Regions from separate parts of the Dyella caseinilytica genome, predicted to be linked through region 2. Evidence: predicted binding sites of a transcription regulator. Region 2 holds the regulator's gene; each other region holds the start of a gene.
What was found. The regulator sigma-54, encoded in region 2, starts transcription at its own class of promoters, with help from an activator protein. The targets are predictions, from matches to a motif close to TGGCACGNGCNTTGC.

Region 1 (5,830 bases), 830 kb from region 2:
TCGATGCCATCTGCAGCGCGGCAGCACGCCCGCTGAGTCAGCTCGACGATGCGACCGAACGCGAACTCGCCCTGCTTGCCACGGTGATGGCTCGCCGCGTGGTGGGTCGCGAACTGCAACTCGATCCCTCGCTGATTGAGCTGGCCGTGCGTGAAGCCGCGGCAGCGTTGCCATCGGCGACGCGCGAGTTGCGTGTATGGGTTAATCCGAACGATCTGGATTTGCTGCGCGAACTGGGTGCTGCCGAGCCGCATTGGCGCTTTGGCGCCAATCCCGCCCTGAGTCGTGGCGACTGCGTGCTGGAAAGCGAACGCTCCCGGCTTGATGCGCGGGTTTCCACACGGCTGGCATCGGTTGTCGACGCTGTCATTGGCGAGGACCTCGACGATGGCGAGGACGAGGTGGCCGCGTGAATCCCGAAGCCGCAGCGCACGCACGGCAACAGCGCTGGCGGCAGCAATTGGCGCGCCGCGCACAGCGTGCGCAAACCGCCATGTTGCTGACGGTGGAAGGGCGCTTGCGCCGCGTTGTCGGATTGACGTTGGAGGCGGAAGGCTGCGAAGCACCGTTGGGATCGCGCTGCCTGGTCGATGCGGCCGATGGCACCGAACTGGATACTGAAGTGGTCGGCTTCGCCGACGAACGCCTGCTGTTGATGCCCGTTACCGAAATGCACGGTGTATTGCCGAATGCGCGCGTGCGTCCGTGCGCGCGCGTCGGTGGTTTGCCGGTGGGCGAAGCGCTGCTCGGGCGCGTGGTCGGCGCCGATGGCGTGCCGCTCGATGGCGAAGGTCCGCTGGGTGCGGATCATCACGCAGCACTCAAGCGCGAGCCGATCAATCCCATGGCGCGCAAGCCGATCGATACGCCGCTCGATACCGGCGTGCGCGCCATCAATGCCCTGCTGACAGTCGGTCGCGGCCAACGTATCGGCTTATTTGCCGGTTCCGGCGTCGGCAAATCCACGCTGCTCGGCATGATGACGCGTTACACCGATGCCGACGTCGTGGTGGTCGGGTTGATCGGCGAGCGTGGCCGCGAAGTGAAGGAATTCGTCGAACAGACCTTGGGCCATGAAGGACGCGAGCGCGCCGTGATCGTGGCGGCACCCGCCGACGCACCGCCGCTGAAGCGCCTGCGCGGCGCGCAATATGCCACCGCAATTGCCGAATGGTTCCGCGATCGCGGTCAACGCGTGCTGCTGCTGATGGATTCATTGACGCGCTATGCACAGGCGCAGCGCGAGATCGCGCTGGCGATCGGCGAGCCGCCGGCTACCAAAGGTTATCCGCCGTCGGTGTTTGCCTTGCTGCCGGCACTGGTCGAGCGCGCCGGCAATGATGCGGAAGGACGCGGTTCGATCACCGCTTTCTATACCGTGCTTACCGAAGGCGACGATCATCGCCACGACCCGATCGCCGACGCATCACGGGCGATCCTGGATGGTCATATCGTGCTGTCACGCGACCTGGCCGAAGCAGGCCACTATCCGGCCATCGATATCGAAGCCTCGATCAGCCGCGTGATGCCTGCGGTAGTGAGCAAGGAACAGATGCGCGCAGCGCAGCGCTTTCGCCAGATCTATTCGGCCTACAGCCAACGCAAGGATCTGATTGCTGTCGGCGCTTATCAAAAAGGTTCGGACCAGCAGGTGGATCAGGCTATCGCCATGTGGCCGCGCCTGGCCCGGTTCCTGCAGCAGGAAGTCGATGAACCCACGGAACTGCGCGCCGCGCAGGAACGTCTGGCAACACTGATCGCGGAGACCGCCGCATGACATCGCGCTCGGATCGACTACAACCCGCCGTAGATCAGGCCCAGCGCCGCCAGAAAGATGCGCTGCAACGCCTGGCCGAGCAACAGCAAAAGCTCGCCCATGCCGAACAGCAGCTGGAAGAACTCAAGCGTTATCGACGCGACTACAGCCTCGGCGACGGTGGACTGACGGTCAGCGCCTTGCTTAACCGTCAACAATTCGTCGAACGCATTGACCAGGCAATCGTCCAGCAAGGGCATTTGCTCGAGCGCTTGCAGCGCCAGCTGGAGTCCGCGCGGCAACGCTGGCTGCAGGCGCACGCCCGCGAAAATGCGTTGGATAACGTGGTGGAACGCTTCCGCGCGCAAGAGCAGCAGAGCGAGCAGCGGCAGGAACAGGCTGAAGTGGACGAGCGCATGCAGTACCGCAATCGACGGATCCGCACGCCATGAAGCGCCGGTCTGACGTTGGCTTGGTTCTTGCTGCACAAGCAGGGATTTTTGTCTGCATGAGTGTCAAGGCATGAGCGCCAGCCCCTTACCCGCCGTTCCCGTCGCCAGTCCGGCGCCTGCGGTCACGCATGTGGCGCAGAACAGCCAGAGCAGCAGTTCAGCTTTCGACACGCATCTGCAGCAAGCGCAACAACAGGCGAGCGATTCGTCTGACCAGGCGGATCAAAACAATAGCAACGCCAACAACCAGGCACAGGGCGCCAACGCGCAAGCCAGCGCCAACCCAGCATCAGCCGCATCCGGCAACACGGCCGGCAAGGCCACTACGGATGATGCGGACAGCGATAGCAGCAATCTCACCCTTCCCACGGATGTCGCGTCGCTGGCCAGCACGGTGCTGAATCTGATCGATCAGGCATCGGGCGAAACCGGCGACAACGCCGGCAAGACTGGCAGCGTCAAAGCTGCCGATGACAAAACGCCGGCGCAGACCAATAACACGCCTCAGCCACCGTCCGCTGCGCATGCCATGGCAATGTTGCCGCCGCCACCGACGCCAGCAGCATCACCGGCGGCCCAAGACAGCACGGCCGCTAACGCAAGCGCATCGGCCGTGACATCCAATACCAGCGGCGCGAGCGGCAATTCAGCATCGCTCGCGATGCAAAAGGCATCCTCTGCCAATGCAGATGACGACGCGGATGACGGCGGTACCGTAAGCGGCGCCACTGACAGTGCATCATCGTCACCGACAACAGGTGACGGCACGCAGGCATTGGCGGGTACCGCATCGGCGGCAAGCCATTTGGCTGCTGCCACCGTCAGTGCGTTGCCAACGGCCAGCAACACGTCAAGCAGCAACCCCGATCTCGCCGCGTTGCGTGGCGTTATCGATGCCACCGCCGTCGCCACCCCAACCAGCGCTGCGGGCGCGAGTGGACATGCTTTGTCGGTGAATTCGCCGGTGGGTTCGTCCGGCTTCGCCAAGGAGTTGGGCCAGCAGGTGACCTGGCTGAGCGGGCAGGACATCAAGCAAGCGCAGATTCGACTTAATCCGCAGGATCTCGGTCCGCTGGATGTGAAAGTCAGCGTGGAGCATGGCCGTGTCGACGTAGCTTTCGTTACGCAGCATCCCGCCACGACTGCCGCGGTCCAGCAAGGACTCAATCAATTGCATCAGATGCTGGGCGGGCAGGGGCTATCGCTCGGTCACACCTCGGTCGGACAGCAGTCGGGACAACAGCAGTTTGCGGAACAGCAGCAGTCCTCGGGCGGGCAGGCGACGGGTGATGCCGACACTGCGGAGCCATCAGCCGGTGAAACCCTGGAGAGGGTAGCGATCGGCTTGGTCGACGCATTCGCTTAGTTTCGCGCGAACTCCAATCACACCTCAGCGTTATTCCGGCGAAGGCCGGAATCCATGGCACGTACGAAGCATGGATTCCGGCCTTCGCCGGAATGACGCTGAGGCAAATCTGTTTATCGCGCAGCATGAAGGCTTCCGGATCGCAAGCCTCATCCACGCCGACGTAATCGCTACACCACACTCGCGTCTGCATCCCGCCACGCGTCAATAAAACGCCGTCCATTGCCAGGTAATCACGCAGAAACCGTGCTGCTACGCGGTTTTCAGTCATGGCACGCCGCTTGCTAAAACCCCTGTAGATCAAGTCTGCCCAGTGTGGGCAGGTGTTCGCAAATCACAGGAGTTGAGGTCGTTCATGGCTAGCACCGAAAGTGGACAGGAAGCAGCCCCGGCCCCCAAGAAGGGTGGCAATGGCTTGATGATGATGTTGGGCCTGGCGGTGTTGGTGTTGATCGCGGCTGTGGGCTATCTGCTGTTCCAATCGCATACGGCCAAGGCCGGCACCGAAACGGCTGCGCAGGCACCCAAGGCGCCGGAACTCTATTTGCCGCTGGATCCAGCCTTCGTGGTGAATTTCCAGGATCAGGACTCCACGCGCTATCTGCAGGTGGGCGTCACGGTGATGACGCACGATCCGAACGCAGTGCAAGCGATGAAAGACAGCGACCCGGTCATCCGCAATGCCCTGGTGATGCTGTTCAGCAGCCAGACCTACGCCGGCCTTAGCGATACCGCGGGCAAAAAGAAGCTGCAGACCGAAGCGCTGGATGCCGTGCGCAAGATCGTGGCCGACAAGATCGGCAAACCGGATGTTGATGCTTTGTACTTCACTAGCTTTGTGATGCAGTGATGAGGGTGGTGCGATGAGCGACCTGCTTTCCCAGGAAGAAATCGACGCCCTTCTCAACGGCGTCGACGACGGCAAGATCGAAACTGAAAGCGATGTACCGCCGCCGCCCGGCACCGTGCTGGATTTCGATTTTACCCAGCAGGACCGCATTGTGCGCGGCCGCCTGCCGACGCTGGAGATGATCAACGATCGTTTCGCACGTTTCTTCCGCACCGCGCTGTTCGGCGTACTGCGCAAGACCTGCGAAGTCTCGGTGCTCGGCGTGAAGATGGTGAAGTTCAGCGAATACGTGCACGGCCTGGCTGTGCCGAGCAATCTGAACCTGATCAAGGTCAAGCCACTACGCGGCACCGCGCTCGCCGTGATGGAACCGCGCCTGGTCTTCACCGTCATCGACAACTTCTTCGGCGGCGATGGCCGCTATCACGCGCGCATTGAAGGTCGTGATTTCACGCCGACCGAAAATCGCGTGATCCAGATCCTGCTCGCCGAGGTGTTCGCCTCGATGGTCGAAGCCTGGGCGCCGGCGATGCACGTGCAGTTTGAATTCATGAATTCGGAGATCAATCCGCAGTTCGCAAATATTGTCAGTCCGACCGAAACCGTGGTGGTGTCACGCTTTCACGTCGAGCTCGATGGCGGCGGCGGTGAAATCCATCTGACCCTGCCGTATTCGATGGTCGAGCCGATCCGCACGATGCTCGACGCCGGCGTGCAAAGCGACCGCATGGGTGAGCGCGACGAACGCTGGATTCACTTCCTGCACGAGGAAGTGATGGACGCCGAGGTCGAACTGACTTCGCTCCTGCTGGAAACGGAAATCAATATCGGCGAATTCCTGGGCTTGCGTGTCGGCGACGTGATTCCGATCAACCTGCCTGACGTCACCACGGTCTTCGCCGAAGATGTGCCGGTCTTCCGCGGCCACTACGGCCAGGTCAACGGCCGTTACGCCGTTCGCTACAAAGCCGCTGCGGGCCGCCGCGCGCCGCTTCCTTCCCTCGACTTCGTCCAAGAAAGAATCCTATGAGCCAGAACAGTGATACCGCATTTGCAACGGGTGGCGCGTCGAAGAATGGCGAGCATCGCGTGGAGTTTGACACCTTGAACGAAGGCGCGAGCGAAGGGGCTGACGTCAGCCTGGATATGATTCTCGATGTGCCGGTGACCCTGGCCATGGAAGTCGGCCGCACACGCATCAGCATTCGCAATCTGCTGCAGCTCAATCAGGGCTCAGTGGTGGAACTCGATCGCGCGGCGGGCGAACCATTGGACGTATTCGTCAACGGCACGCTCGTTGCGCATGGTGAAGTGGTCGTCATCAACGAAAAGTTCGGCATTCGCCTGACCGACGTGATCAGTCCGGCTGAGCGCGTGCGGAAGCTGAGGTAAGCATGATGATCTCC
Region 2 (5,830 bases):
AGACCGCGGCAGAACAGGAGCACTGGCGGTGAATCTTCGCCAATACCTGCGGGACAACCGTACTGCGGCCACTATCGTGCTGCTGGCCATTGCCGCGCCCGCCAGTTGGATGCTGCGCAGTTGGGTGGTGGGTGCACCCGAAGCCAACGACTTCATAGGCCCACCAATTTCCGACTACGTGCTCTATACCTCCAAGGTGTGGAGCTACGACGTCACAGGCCTGCTCAACTTCACCATGACCTCGCCGCGCATGGATCGTCGTGCCGGCGACGAGTCGATGTATATCAATGCCCCAGTGTTCGACATCAAATCGAAAAAGCCAGGGGTGCCGGACTGGAGCGGCAACGCACCATTCGGCTGGGTCAACAAGAGCGGTACGCTGATGCGGCTGGACGGCCCGATGTACATGCATCGGCCTGCCTTCGTACAAAGCCTCACGGGAACATTGAGTCCCATGGCAACATTATGCACCTCCAATGTCACCGGCTGGCCGAAAGAGAACCGCATGCAAACCGCGGACCCGGCCACCATGACGCAGGGAGCCACCGTAATGAACGGCGTCGGCATGCGCGCCAGCCTCAACGATAACCATATGGAGTTGCTCAATGACGTGCACGGCGTGCTGTATTCAAGCCAGAACAATGCTACGGCTAAGTCTGTTGACTGTCGGTCTATTGTTGATGCAGCAAGCGCTCGCAAGGACGGATGACCGCAATCAGCCGATTCACGTGGTACACGCCGACAGCATGGATGGCTACAACGAGCCCAACTCCGTCAGCACCTTCAAGGGCAACGTCCTGATCACCCAGGGCACCATGAAGTTGACCGGTCAGCTGGCGAAGATTTATACGGCCAAAGAAGACACCTCTGTCGACCACATCATTGTGACGTCGGACCCAAAGAAGCAGCCGCACATCGAGCAGATCGATGACAACGGCAACCTCATGACGGGCGATGCGGACCAGCTGTATTACGACAACGTCAACGGCATCGCGATCCTCACCGGACACGCGCACGTGTGGCAGGCGACCAAGGGCGAGTCGTTTGGTACCAAGCTCACCTACAACACGCAGACCGGTTACATGGTGGGTGAAAGCGGCAACGAAGGCCCCGTACGCATGACCTTCCTGCCCAAGCAGAAACCGGTGCCGCCAGCGAAGAACGGCAAGCCGGGCGCGCCAGCGGCCAACCCGCCGGCCAAGCCGGCCGCCAGCACACCGGCATCGGGCGCGGCCAAGCCGGCCTCCGCCTCCAGCTCATCCACCGCGCCGGCGCCTGCCAGCAGCGCGCCGACCAAGGAATAAACGTTCTCTATGCTTTCCGCAGAAGGTCTGCAAAAAAGTTTCCGCGCACGCAAAGTGGTGCGCGATTTCGCATTCTCGATCCGCCAGGGTGAAGTGGTCGGTCTGCTCGGCCCTAACGGCGCCGGCAAGACTACCTGTTTCTATATGATCGTCGGCCTGATCGAAGCCGACGGCGGCGCGATCAAGCTCGACAAGCAGGACATCACCGGCCTGCCCATGCACGCACGCGCCAAGCTCGGCATCGGCTATCTGCCGCAAGAAGCTTCGGTGTTCCGCCGCCTGAGCGTGTCGGACAACATCATGGCTGTGCTGGAATTGCGCGAACCTGATCAACGCAAACGCGACGCGCAATTGGAAAGCTTGCTCGACGAATTGAAGATCGCGCACATCGCCGGACAGAAAGGCATCAGTCTTTCCGGCGGCGAACGCCGCCGCGTGGAAATCGCCCGCGCACTCGCTGCGGAACCGCGTTACATGCTGTTGGACGAACCGTTCGCCGGCGTGGACCCGATCTCGGTGGGTGAAATCCAGCGCATCGTGCGACATCTCAAAGAACGCGGCATCGGCGTGCTGATCACCGATCACAACGTGCGCGAAACATTGGGTATCTGCGACCGCGCCTACATCATGAATGAGGGTGAAGTTCTCTCACGCGGCACGCCAGCCCACATCCTGGCCGACGAGAAAGTACGCGAGGTCTATCTGGGCCGGGAATTCCGTCTGTAATAGCTCAACTTTACTCACGCTACAAGAGCTAATTTGCGCAGTTTCACATCCGCATGCATGGCCGGTCATTCCGGCCGTGACAAGTATGGTCGGCGTTCCGCCGAAGGGTTAGGATGAAGGCTCGTTCACCCTTTTGGCAGGCATGAAACCAGGGCTCCAATTCCGTCTTAATCAGCAACTGGCTCTCACGCCACAATTGCAACAAGCCATCCGGCTATTGCAGTTGTCGCAACTGGAGCTGGCCGCTGAGTTGCGCCAACTTGCCGAGAGCAATCCGTTGCTCGAATTCGCCGAAGATGCCGATGGCGAACAAAGCGATACCGAAGAAGACGGCGAATTCGAAAATGAATTCGATAGCCCCGTATCTGCCAATAGCGATGGCGCATCCGGCAGCGTCAACGACACCAACGACGAAGCACCGGAGTGGACCGAACCGGATATCAGCACGGACGAGCCGATTGACTTCTCGTCCAGCAACGGTAGCGGCAACGGCAGCAGCCAGAACAATCGCGACGAGGAAGGCCTCGATCCGCAGAACGCCGCGCCAGAGTCCCTGCAGGAACACCTGCTGTGGCAGCTAAATCTCACACCCATGGAACCGCGTGCGAAAGCCATTGCCACGGTGTTGATCGATGCTTTGAATACGGACGGCTATCTGGCTGAAGGCCTGGATGCCGTACTCGCCGCACTGCCACCACACCTCAAAGCCACGCTTGAGGAAGTGGAAAGCGTGCGCCGGCAGCTGCAGCATTTCGATCCCGCCGGTGTAGCCAGCATCGACCTGCCTGATTGCCTGCGGGCCCAGCTTGAGCAGTTCGATCCCGACACGCCGCACCGCGACCTCGCCCTGCGCATCGTCATGAACGAGCTGGAACTGTTGGCGCGCAACGATGTGGCCAAGCTCGCCCGTCGCCTGCACGCCACCGAGGAAGAGACCACCGCCGCGGCACTGTTGATCCGCAGCCTGGATCCGCGCCCCGGCGCCGCGATGGACACCACCCCGGTGGAATACGTCGCGCCCGACGTCTATGCCCGCAAGGACGGCCCCCGCTGGAGGGTGCTTCTCAATCCCGACAGCCAGCCGAAACTAAGTCTTAACCACCATTACTGCAGTCTTATTGCGCAAGCACGCAGTGATGATGCAACCTGGATGCGCGGACAGCTGCAGGAAGCACGGTGGCTCATCAAGAGTTTGGAGTCCCGTGCCGAAACACTCTTAAAGGTGGCAGATGCCATCGTGCGCCGGCAAAGCGCGTTCCTGGACTATGGTCCGGAAGCGATGCAACCGCTGGTGCTACGTGAAGTGGCGGAGGAAGTGGGTATGCATGAGTCAACAATTTCACGCGTCACAACCCGCAAGTACATCCATACGCCGCGCGGCACTTACGAACTGAAGTATTTCTTCTCCAGCGGCGTTTCCACCGAAGATGGCGGCAGTGCATCGGCCACCGCCATCCAGGCCATGCTGCGCAAACTCGTTGACGGTGAAGATCCGCGCAAGCCCCTGTCAGATCAGGCACTCGCCGAAGAGTTGCACAACAAAGGCATTCAAGTGGCGCGACGTACTGTCGCGAAATATCGGGAAATCCTGCGTATTCCCAGTTCCAGCGAACGACAGCGCAATAGCTGAACCCAGCTGGCCCCGTTATTCATGACGGGGAACTTGCCACTCGACGGAACGTTCCCATATACAAGATCAAGGTTTCGCTTCACGGTGCTTTCGATCGTTTCACGGCGATCTGAGCACCATCCAACGCCGCCCCCGGGCGGCAGCTCTTGAAGGAGGCGCACCATGCAATTCCAACTCAGTGGTCAAAAGATCGAAGTCACCCCGGCCCTGCGCAGTCATGCAGAAGCCAAGCTTGATCGATTGACCCGCCTCGATGACCGCATAGTCAGCCTGAACATCGTGCTTTCGGTGAATAAGCTGCAGCAATGTGCCGAAGGAACGCTCAACCTTGCTGGCAAGACTTTGCATACCAAGGCAACAGAGAACGACATGTACGTCTCCATTGACAAAATGTTCGATACGCTCGTGACCCAACTGCGCCGCTACCGTGAAAAGCTGTGCGACAAGCACCAGAACGAGGTCTACGAGGTCCGCCAGGCCACCATGTAACGCGATTCTCGCGCCCGCCTCCCCGCACGGGAGGCGGGCCGGAACAAGGCCATGCCACCCGGTCGCCCGTCCCCTACTCCCCGATTCCCTCTTCTCCGATTACAACCCGCCCGCCCCAAACTGGCACAATGTTCCTGCCGCCGCCCCCGACCAGGCAGCCCAACGGCAAAAAGGAACGTTTTTGGATCGGCTTACCGCACGTCAACTCTACGATGACATCCACGAGCGCATGGGGCTCCGGTGGGTCGCGGGCATGCGCGGCGAAACGCGCGTGCTCGAATACGGCTCCACGCCAGCCCGCCGCCCTTCGCTAGTGGGCTATCTCAACGTCATCTACCCGAACAAGATCCAGATTATCGGTACGGAGGAGTTGAGCTTCCTCGACAGCCTGGATTCACGCCAGCGCTGGGAAGTGGTGCACAAAGCAGCAGCCACTCAGCCGGTGGCGTTCATCGTCACCAAAGATCAAGCCATTCCTGCCGACCTTCGCGAAGTGGCGGAGGAAACCAACACGCCATTGTGGATCAGTTCCAAGCGCGGCCACGAGCTGCTGACCTGGATGCAATACCACCTGGCCCGGACCATGGCCCCGCGCATCACCCTGCATGGCGTGCTGCTGGAAGTATTCTCGATCGGCGTGCTGATCACCGGCGAAGCGGGTTCCGGCAAGAGCGAGCTGGCGTTGGAACTGATCAGCCGCGGTCACCGCCTTGTTGCCGATGATGCGCCCGAATTCACCCTGATCGCCCCCGACGTCATCGACGGCGCCTGCCCCGAACTGCTGCAGGATCTGTTGGAAGTGCGCGGTCTGGGCGTGCTCAACGTGCGCGAGATGTTCGGCCACACCTCGGTGAAGACCTCCAAGTACCTGCGTCTGGTGGTTCACCTCAAGCCATTGCGCGACGGTGAATCCACTGATGCCATGACGCGCCTGACTGGCGACGTCGGGCATCGCCAGATTTTCGATGTGCAGATGCCGATGATCACCCTGCCCGTCGCGCCCGGCCGCAACTTGGCCGTGCTTGTTGAAGCTGCCGTGCGCAGCCATATGCTCAAGAGCAAGGGCATCGACCCCGCCATGAGCTTCATGGACCGCCAGGCCCATCAAATGCGCCGCCTGCCCCCGTGGTAATGCCATGAGTTTGCAAGACAGCCCGACTCCCGTCGACGATCCGAACGCCATCCATCTGGTGGTGCTCACTGGTTTGTCCGGCGGTGGCAAGACCGTCGCCCTGCGCGCGCTGGAAGACCTGGAGTTCTACTGCGTCGATAACTTGCCCAGCGCCTTGCTGCCGCAAATAGTGGACGCTGCCACACACGGCGACAGTCATCGGCGCCGTATTGCGGTTGGCGTGGATGTGCGCAACCGCGATGAAGATTTCCAGCACATGCCCGCGGTGCTTTCTGCATTGGCAGCAACCGTGCATGTGCACTTGATCTTTCTCGATTGCAGCGACGCGGTGCTGATCAAGCGCTATTCGGAAACGCGCCGCCGGCACCCACTGGCCACGCGAGGGTTGTCGCTGGCCGATGCCATCGCTGAAGAGCGCCGCTTGTTGCGCCCGTTGATGGCGATTGCCGAACGCGTGATCGATTCCAGCGACTTGAATGTGCATCAGCTGCGCCGGTTGATCGCCACTGGCTACGCGCAAACCACGGCCGGCCTGACGCTGATGTTCCA
Region 3 (5,830 bases), 890 kb from region 2:
GGGAAACACCTTGCCGCCACGGGTCAGGGTGACGGTGAAGCTGGCGACGTAACGCTCGCCGCGCGGCTCTATGTCCACCGGCCCGAGCATCGCATGCAGCGTTTCACCGCGAAAACTTGCCAGGCGCAGCAGGTTGCCGATGTCCTGACGGCGCATCGTACCGTCGTCGCCATCGAAATCATCCGTAAGCTGGCTGAGCAGTGCCGATGCATCCACCTTCTCAGTGGCCTGAGTCGCGGCGTCGATGGACTGCCGGATCAACACGTCATCCGGGGCGCGATGGCAATCCGCCAGAACCAGCACCAGCGCGATAATCCAGTATGCAAATGGGAGCGTCCGTTTCATGAATTACCTGACAGAAATCTCGTTGCAACGCGGCTTGCCGCTATACGCGCGCGTATGCTCCAATGCCTCGCCCGCATGATGCACGATGCCCGCTATCGTCACCATCGGCATGTCACTAATGGAGGTTGGGATCGAACATGAGCAATCAGCGTCCTTGGCTGAATCACTACCCGGCTGGCGTATCCGCAGAAATCGATATCAATCAATACGCCTCAGTCACCGCGGTGGTGGAAGAAGCATTTGAGCGCTTCGGCCAGCGCCCCGCCTTCCATAGCTTCGGCAAGCAACTTACGTACGCGGAAGTCGACAAGCTCAGCCGCGACTTTGCCGGCTACCTCACGGGCGAGCTGAAACTGGTCAAAGGCGATCGCATCGCGATCATGATGCCCAACTGCCTGCAATACCCGATCGCGCTATTCGGTGCACTGCGCGCCGGCCTGACAGTGGTCAATACCAACCCGATGTACACCGCGCGTGAGCTCAAGCATCAGCTTGAGGATTCCGGCGCCAAGGCGATCCTGGTGCTGGACAATTTCGCTGCCACCTTGCAACAGGTGGTGGCCGAGACCGAGGTCAAGCACATCATCACCACCGGCATCGGCGACCTGCTGGGCGCCAAGGGTGCCGTGATGAACCTGGTGGTCAAGCACGTCAAGAAGATGGTGCCTCCTTTCCATCTGCCACATGCTGTGCGCTTCAACGATGCCTTGTCCCGTGGCGCGCGTCACTCGTTGACGAAGCCTGTGATCGGTCACGATGACATCGCCTTCCTGCAATACACCGGCGGTACGACCGGTGTCGCCAAGGGCGCGATGCTGACCCACGGCAACATGGTCGCGAACATGCTGCAGGCAGGCATGTGGATCGGCGCGAATCTCAAGGAAGGCCAGGAAGTCGTCATCACCGCGCTGCCGCTGTATCACATCTTCTCGTTGACGGCGAACGGCCTGGTGTTCATGCGCCTGGGCGGTCTGAGCTGGCTGATTACCAATCCGCGCGACATGCCGGCCTTCGTCAAGGAACTGCGCAAGTCAGGCTTCACCGCACTGACTGGCGTCAACACCTTGTTCAACGGCCTGCTCAACACACCAGGCTTCAGCGAGCTGGATTTTTCCAAGCTGCGCCTGAGCCTTGGTGGCGGCATGGCGGTGCAACGCGCTGTCGCGGAACGCTGGAAGAAAGTCACCGGCTGCACGCTGGCGGAAGCTTACGGTCTTACCGAGGCATCGCCGGCCGTGTGCATCAATCCACTGGATCTGAAGGATTACAACGGCTCCATCGGCCTGCCGATTCCGTCCACCGATATCGCCATCTGGTCCGAAGACGGTCAAGCATTGCCGCAGGGTGATGTGGGCGAACTGATGGTGCACGGCCCGCAGGTGATGAAGGGGTATTGGCAGCGTCCGGATGAAACGGTGAAGGTGCTGACGCCGGACGGCTGGCTGCATACCGGCGATATCGCCAGGATCGACGAGAACGGTTACGTCTATATCGTCGACCGCAAGAAAGACATGATCCTGGTGTCCGGCTTCAACGTGTACCCGAACGAGATCGAGGACATCGTGATGAAGCATCCGGGCGTCGCGGAAGTCGCAGCCATTGGCATTACCGACGAGCACTCCGGCGAAGCCGTGAAGCTGTTCGTGGTGCGCAAGGATCCGACCCTGACGGTGGAACAGCTCAAGGAGTTCTGCCGCGAGAACCTTACTGGCTACAAGCGTCCGAGGGTGATCGAATTCCGCGATGCGTTACCCAAGAGCAATGTGGGCAAGATCCTCCGGCGCGAGCTGCGGGATGAGAAGAAGCAGGCGGTCGCCGGTTAACGGGAATCGGGAATCGGGAATCGGGAATCGGGAATCGGGAATCGGGAAAGCATAGCGATTAGCGCTTTTTACTTTCCCGATTGACGACTCGCGATTCCCGCTATTCGTTGTGCCACATCTCAAGGATATCGGCGTAACCACCCAGCAGGTTCCATAGCGGCACCTGCTTGTCTTCCGGAATGCGCGTGTAGGCAAAACCGATATGCCGCTCCGACACGCGGGCGACCTTCGCCTCCAGATGGATGTGCAGGTCCTCACCGAAGATCATATCCAGCACCCAACTCTCACCAGCCTTGCCGTTCCATTGGCTCGGACGGCGCAGCAGCACGCCGGTGGCAGAGATGTCGATCAGATCGGTGGGATGCGATTCGTCGCCGTGACTCATCAGCACCGTGGTCTTGATGCGCATGCGCGCCGGGCGCAGATGCTCTTTATCGGAACCATCCATGGCGTCGTCACCCATTGTGGTCATACCTTTTTATCTCCCCGCACAGCATCCCCGCCACACGCCCAGATCCGACCTGCTGGCAACGAAGCCTGTGCCTTCCCGCGACACGTCCCTCTGTGCCCGTCAGCACCGGCCCATTCGTGCCGATGTCCCCCGGATAGCCCCGTATGATGAAGCAAGCGACATGCCACTGCTACAACTACATTGCAGCTATCTGTGTGACGTGTTTCAGACGACACTGGCGACGCTATAGGTCACATGCTGCCGTGGCGGTTCATTTACCCCATGTGCCATACAGGTGACTCAGGAGGGCGCGGCTCGCACTGGTGCAGCAGGGATTGGTAAACCCCATTCCGGCCCCTCCCCTACACTCCGAAGCAGTGCCCGTGGACTTCTTAGGAAGGGAGGCTGCCGTGCAGGGATGGGGGATCCCTCGCTGCATAAGCATTCTTTAAAGCTTCACATGCCCTTACGGAAGCTGAAGCGCTTACTGGACATGCCGCCATACTGCAGTTAATCTGTAACCCGCGTGTGGAGCCATACATGGATGGCCGCCGGGAGCCCCGGTAGGGATGGCCTCCACCCGATGTACCCAGCCGACCTTTACGAATCGCGGGCGACGCCAGCGGCGTTACGCATGATTCCGGCCTGATCGTTTTCAGCGATATCGCCCGGCATCCAGCGACCGCACACCTGACCGAACCGCATCGTGTGGCTTCATCGGGGTTTGATATTGGCGGGAAAGCCGCATCTCCCGGCTGGGCATCGTGCAGATTGAGTGGCTTCATTGGGGGCGCCTCAGCAATCGAAGGCATCCCAGGCATGAATCTTGGTTCGATCGCGCATCGAAAAAAGGTTTTGATCGTCAACAGAACGAATCGCCAGCCCGAATCGGGCGGCCTAATGACATGCATTGATGAGCACTGAGTCAACCGAGTCTCAGCCGGTACAAGCAACGCACGATGCGTTTGCTGGGGTTCCGCAGCAGCAGGAAATGCCGCTCGCCGTCGTGCGCGGTGAGCCGATTCTGCAGATGCCGCAGGACCTCTACATTCCTCCAGATGCGCTGGAAGTTTTTCTGGAGGCGTTCGAAGGACCGCTGGATCTGCTGCTTTACCTGATTCGCCGGCAGAACCTCGACATCCTCGATATTCCGATTGCCGAAATCACCCGGCAATATATGGAATACATCGACATGATGCGCGACGTGATGCGCCTGGAACTGGCGGCGGAATACCTGCTGATGGCCGCGATCCTGGGTGAGATCAAATCGCGGTTGCTATTACCGAGGCCGCCCACGGAAGAAGGCTTGGAAGAAGATCCGCGTGCCGAACTGGTGCGCCGCCTGCAGGAATACGAGCGCTTCAAGAGGGCAGCCGAGGACATTGATGCCCTGCCGCGCCTGGAACGCGACACGGCCGTTGTGCAGGCTGATACCGGCGAGCGCAGTGTGGTGAAGCTGCCGCCGCCGCTGGATCTGAAGGAAATGCTGCTGGCCCTCAAGGATGTGCTGCACCGGGCCGAACTGTTCGGGCATCACGCCATCAAGCGCGAGGCGCTGAGTGTGCGCCAACGCATGGGCGAATTGCTGAGCCGCCTGGAAGGCGATCAGTTCTACCGTTTTGAGAACCTGTTTGATGTAAGCGAAGGACGCCTGGGCGTGGTGGTCACCTTCCTGGCCATGCTGGAGCTGGCCAAGGAGTTCCTGATCAACATTGTGCAGGAGGAACCGCTGGCACCGATTTACGTGAAGGCCAATGCCGGTTCGGCCCGCGAAGAAGCCGAGCTCACCGCCAGCGACAACGCCTTCGAAGAACAAAACGCCGCGTTTGGCACCGAATAAGCGGTCGCTGAGACAAGGGCGCACCACCGTCATGGATACCTGAATCCTAAGACCATGCAGATCGAGCAACTCAAAGCGATTATCGAAGCCGCACTGCTTGCCGCCAGCCAGCCTATGACGGTGGCGCAACTGGGCGAACTGTTCGTCGAGGAAGATGAAGTCGACCGGACACACATCGCCATGGCACTGGAAATGCTGGTGGAAGACAGCCAGAACCGTGGTGTCGAGCTGAGGGAAGTCGGCTCCGGTTTCCGCTATCAGGTACGCCAGGATGTGCATCCGTGGGTATCACGCATGTGGTCGGAAAAGCCCAGCCGCTACTCGCGCGCCCTGCTGGAGACGCTGGCGTTGATCGCCTACCGTCAACCGATCACGCGTCCGGAAATTGAACAGATTCGCGGCGTGGTGGTCTCATCCAACATCGTCAAGACCCTGGAAGAACGCGAATGGGTTCGGGTAGTGGGACACCGCGACGTGCCGGGCAAGCCCGCCCTGTACGGCACCACGCGCAGCTTCCTGGACTATTTCAACCTCAAGTCGCTCGATGAGCTGCCGCCGCTCTCGGAAATCCGCGACATGGAAGACCCCCAGCTGCGGCTGGACAACGAGCCGTTCCCGCCGCGCGTCATCAAGGATCTGCCGATTGATCCGGACGCTGAAGCGGAGGATGAAGCGGCAGCAGGCGAACACGCCGAAGAAAAGCAAGCCGAAGACCAGGTACACGCTGAAGAAGCACACACTGGTGAAGCGGCAGCCCACGAAGACCAAGCCGACGAAGCGCCTGCTAACGAAGCGATCGTCCACGAAGAACCGGCAACTGAAACATCGGTTGCTGAGGAAACACACGAAGACCCTGCTCCGCAGCACCACGCGGACAGCCACGAATCCGAAAACACTGCATCCGCCATTGAAACGGATGCCGTCACAGAACCCCCTTCCACTGCCGACGAGGCAGCGGACCATGCGGACGCCGCTGAAAGCTCCGCTGAGCAAGACACCGAGGAGTACCGCGCATGAATGCGCCACAAAAATCCGTATTGAGCCTCAAGCGCTCCGCACCGCCTGAAAACGCCCCCCAGATCGAAGAACGCCTACACAAGGTGCTGGCCAACGCCGGTCTCGGCTCGCGACGCATGCTGGAGCAACGCATCCAGGCAGGCGATGTCGAAGTCAATGGCAGCGCCGCCAACATCGGCGCAAGCGTCCGTGCTGGCGACCGCGTCACGCTCGATGGCAAGCAGTTTGTTGTCGCCACCGACAATCGCGACGACGCCGAAGTGCTGGTCTACCACAAGCCCGAAGGCGTGGTGACTACACGCGAAGATCCCGAAGGCCGTCCCACCGTGTTCGAACAGCTGCCGCGACTGAAAG

Region 1: the regulator sigma-54 is predicted to act here: its motif matches at 3,845-3,859, upstream of ISN74_RS18590 (flagellar basal body-associated FliL family protein).
Region 3: the regulator sigma-54 is predicted to act here: its motif matches at 2,792-2,806, upstream of ISN74_RS10790 (PilZ domain-containing protein).

The regions. Positions count from the first base shown of each region.
Region 1 covers NZ_CP064030.1:4,222,836-4,228,665, reverse strand. The annotation lists gene ISN74_RS18610 (FliH/SctL family protein) at 1-413, shown strand, start outside; gene fliI (flagellar protein export ATPase FliI) at 410-1,777, shown strand; gene fliJ (flagellar export protein FliJ) at 1,774-2,208, shown strand; gene ISN74_RS18595 (flagellar hook-length control protein FliK) at 2,279-3,574, shown strand; gene ISN74_RS18590 (flagellar basal body-associated FliL family protein) at 3,930-4,424, shown strand; gene fliM (flagellar motor switch protein FliM) at 4,438-5,454, shown strand; gene fliN (flagellar motor switch protein FliN) at 5,451-5,816, shown strand; gene fliO (flagellar biosynthetic protein FliO) at 5,819-5,830, shown strand, end outside.
Region 2 covers NZ_CP064030.1:3,390,564-3,396,393, forward strand. The annotation lists gene ISN74_RS14925 (KdsC family phosphatase) at 1-32, shown strand, start outside; gene lptC (LPS export ABC transporter periplasmic protein LptC) at 29-709, shown strand; gene lptA (lipopolysaccharide transport periplasmic protein LptA) at 681-1,304, shown strand; gene lptB (LPS export ABC transporter ATP-binding protein) at 1,314-2,030, shown strand; gene ISN74_RS14945 (RNA polymerase factor sigma-54) at 2,173-3,660, shown strand; gene hpf (ribosome hibernation-promoting factor, HPF/YfiA family) at 3,823-4,149, shown strand; gene hprK (HPr(Ser) kinase/phosphatase) at 4,331-5,281, shown strand; gene rapZ (RNase adapter RapZ) at 5,286-5,830, shown strand, end outside.
Region 3 covers NZ_CP064030.1:2,496,801-2,502,630, forward strand. The annotation lists gene ISN74_RS10780 (hypothetical protein) at 1-345, opposite strand, end outside; gene ISN74_RS10785 (AMP-binding protein) at 483-2,168, shown strand; gene ISN74_RS10790 (PilZ domain-containing protein) at 2,269-2,640, opposite strand; gene ISN74_RS10795 (segregation and condensation protein A) at 3,611-4,459, shown strand; gene scpB (SMC-Scp complex subunit ScpB) at 4,514-5,476, shown strand; gene ISN74_RS10805 (pseudouridine synthase) at 5,473-5,830, shown strand, end outside.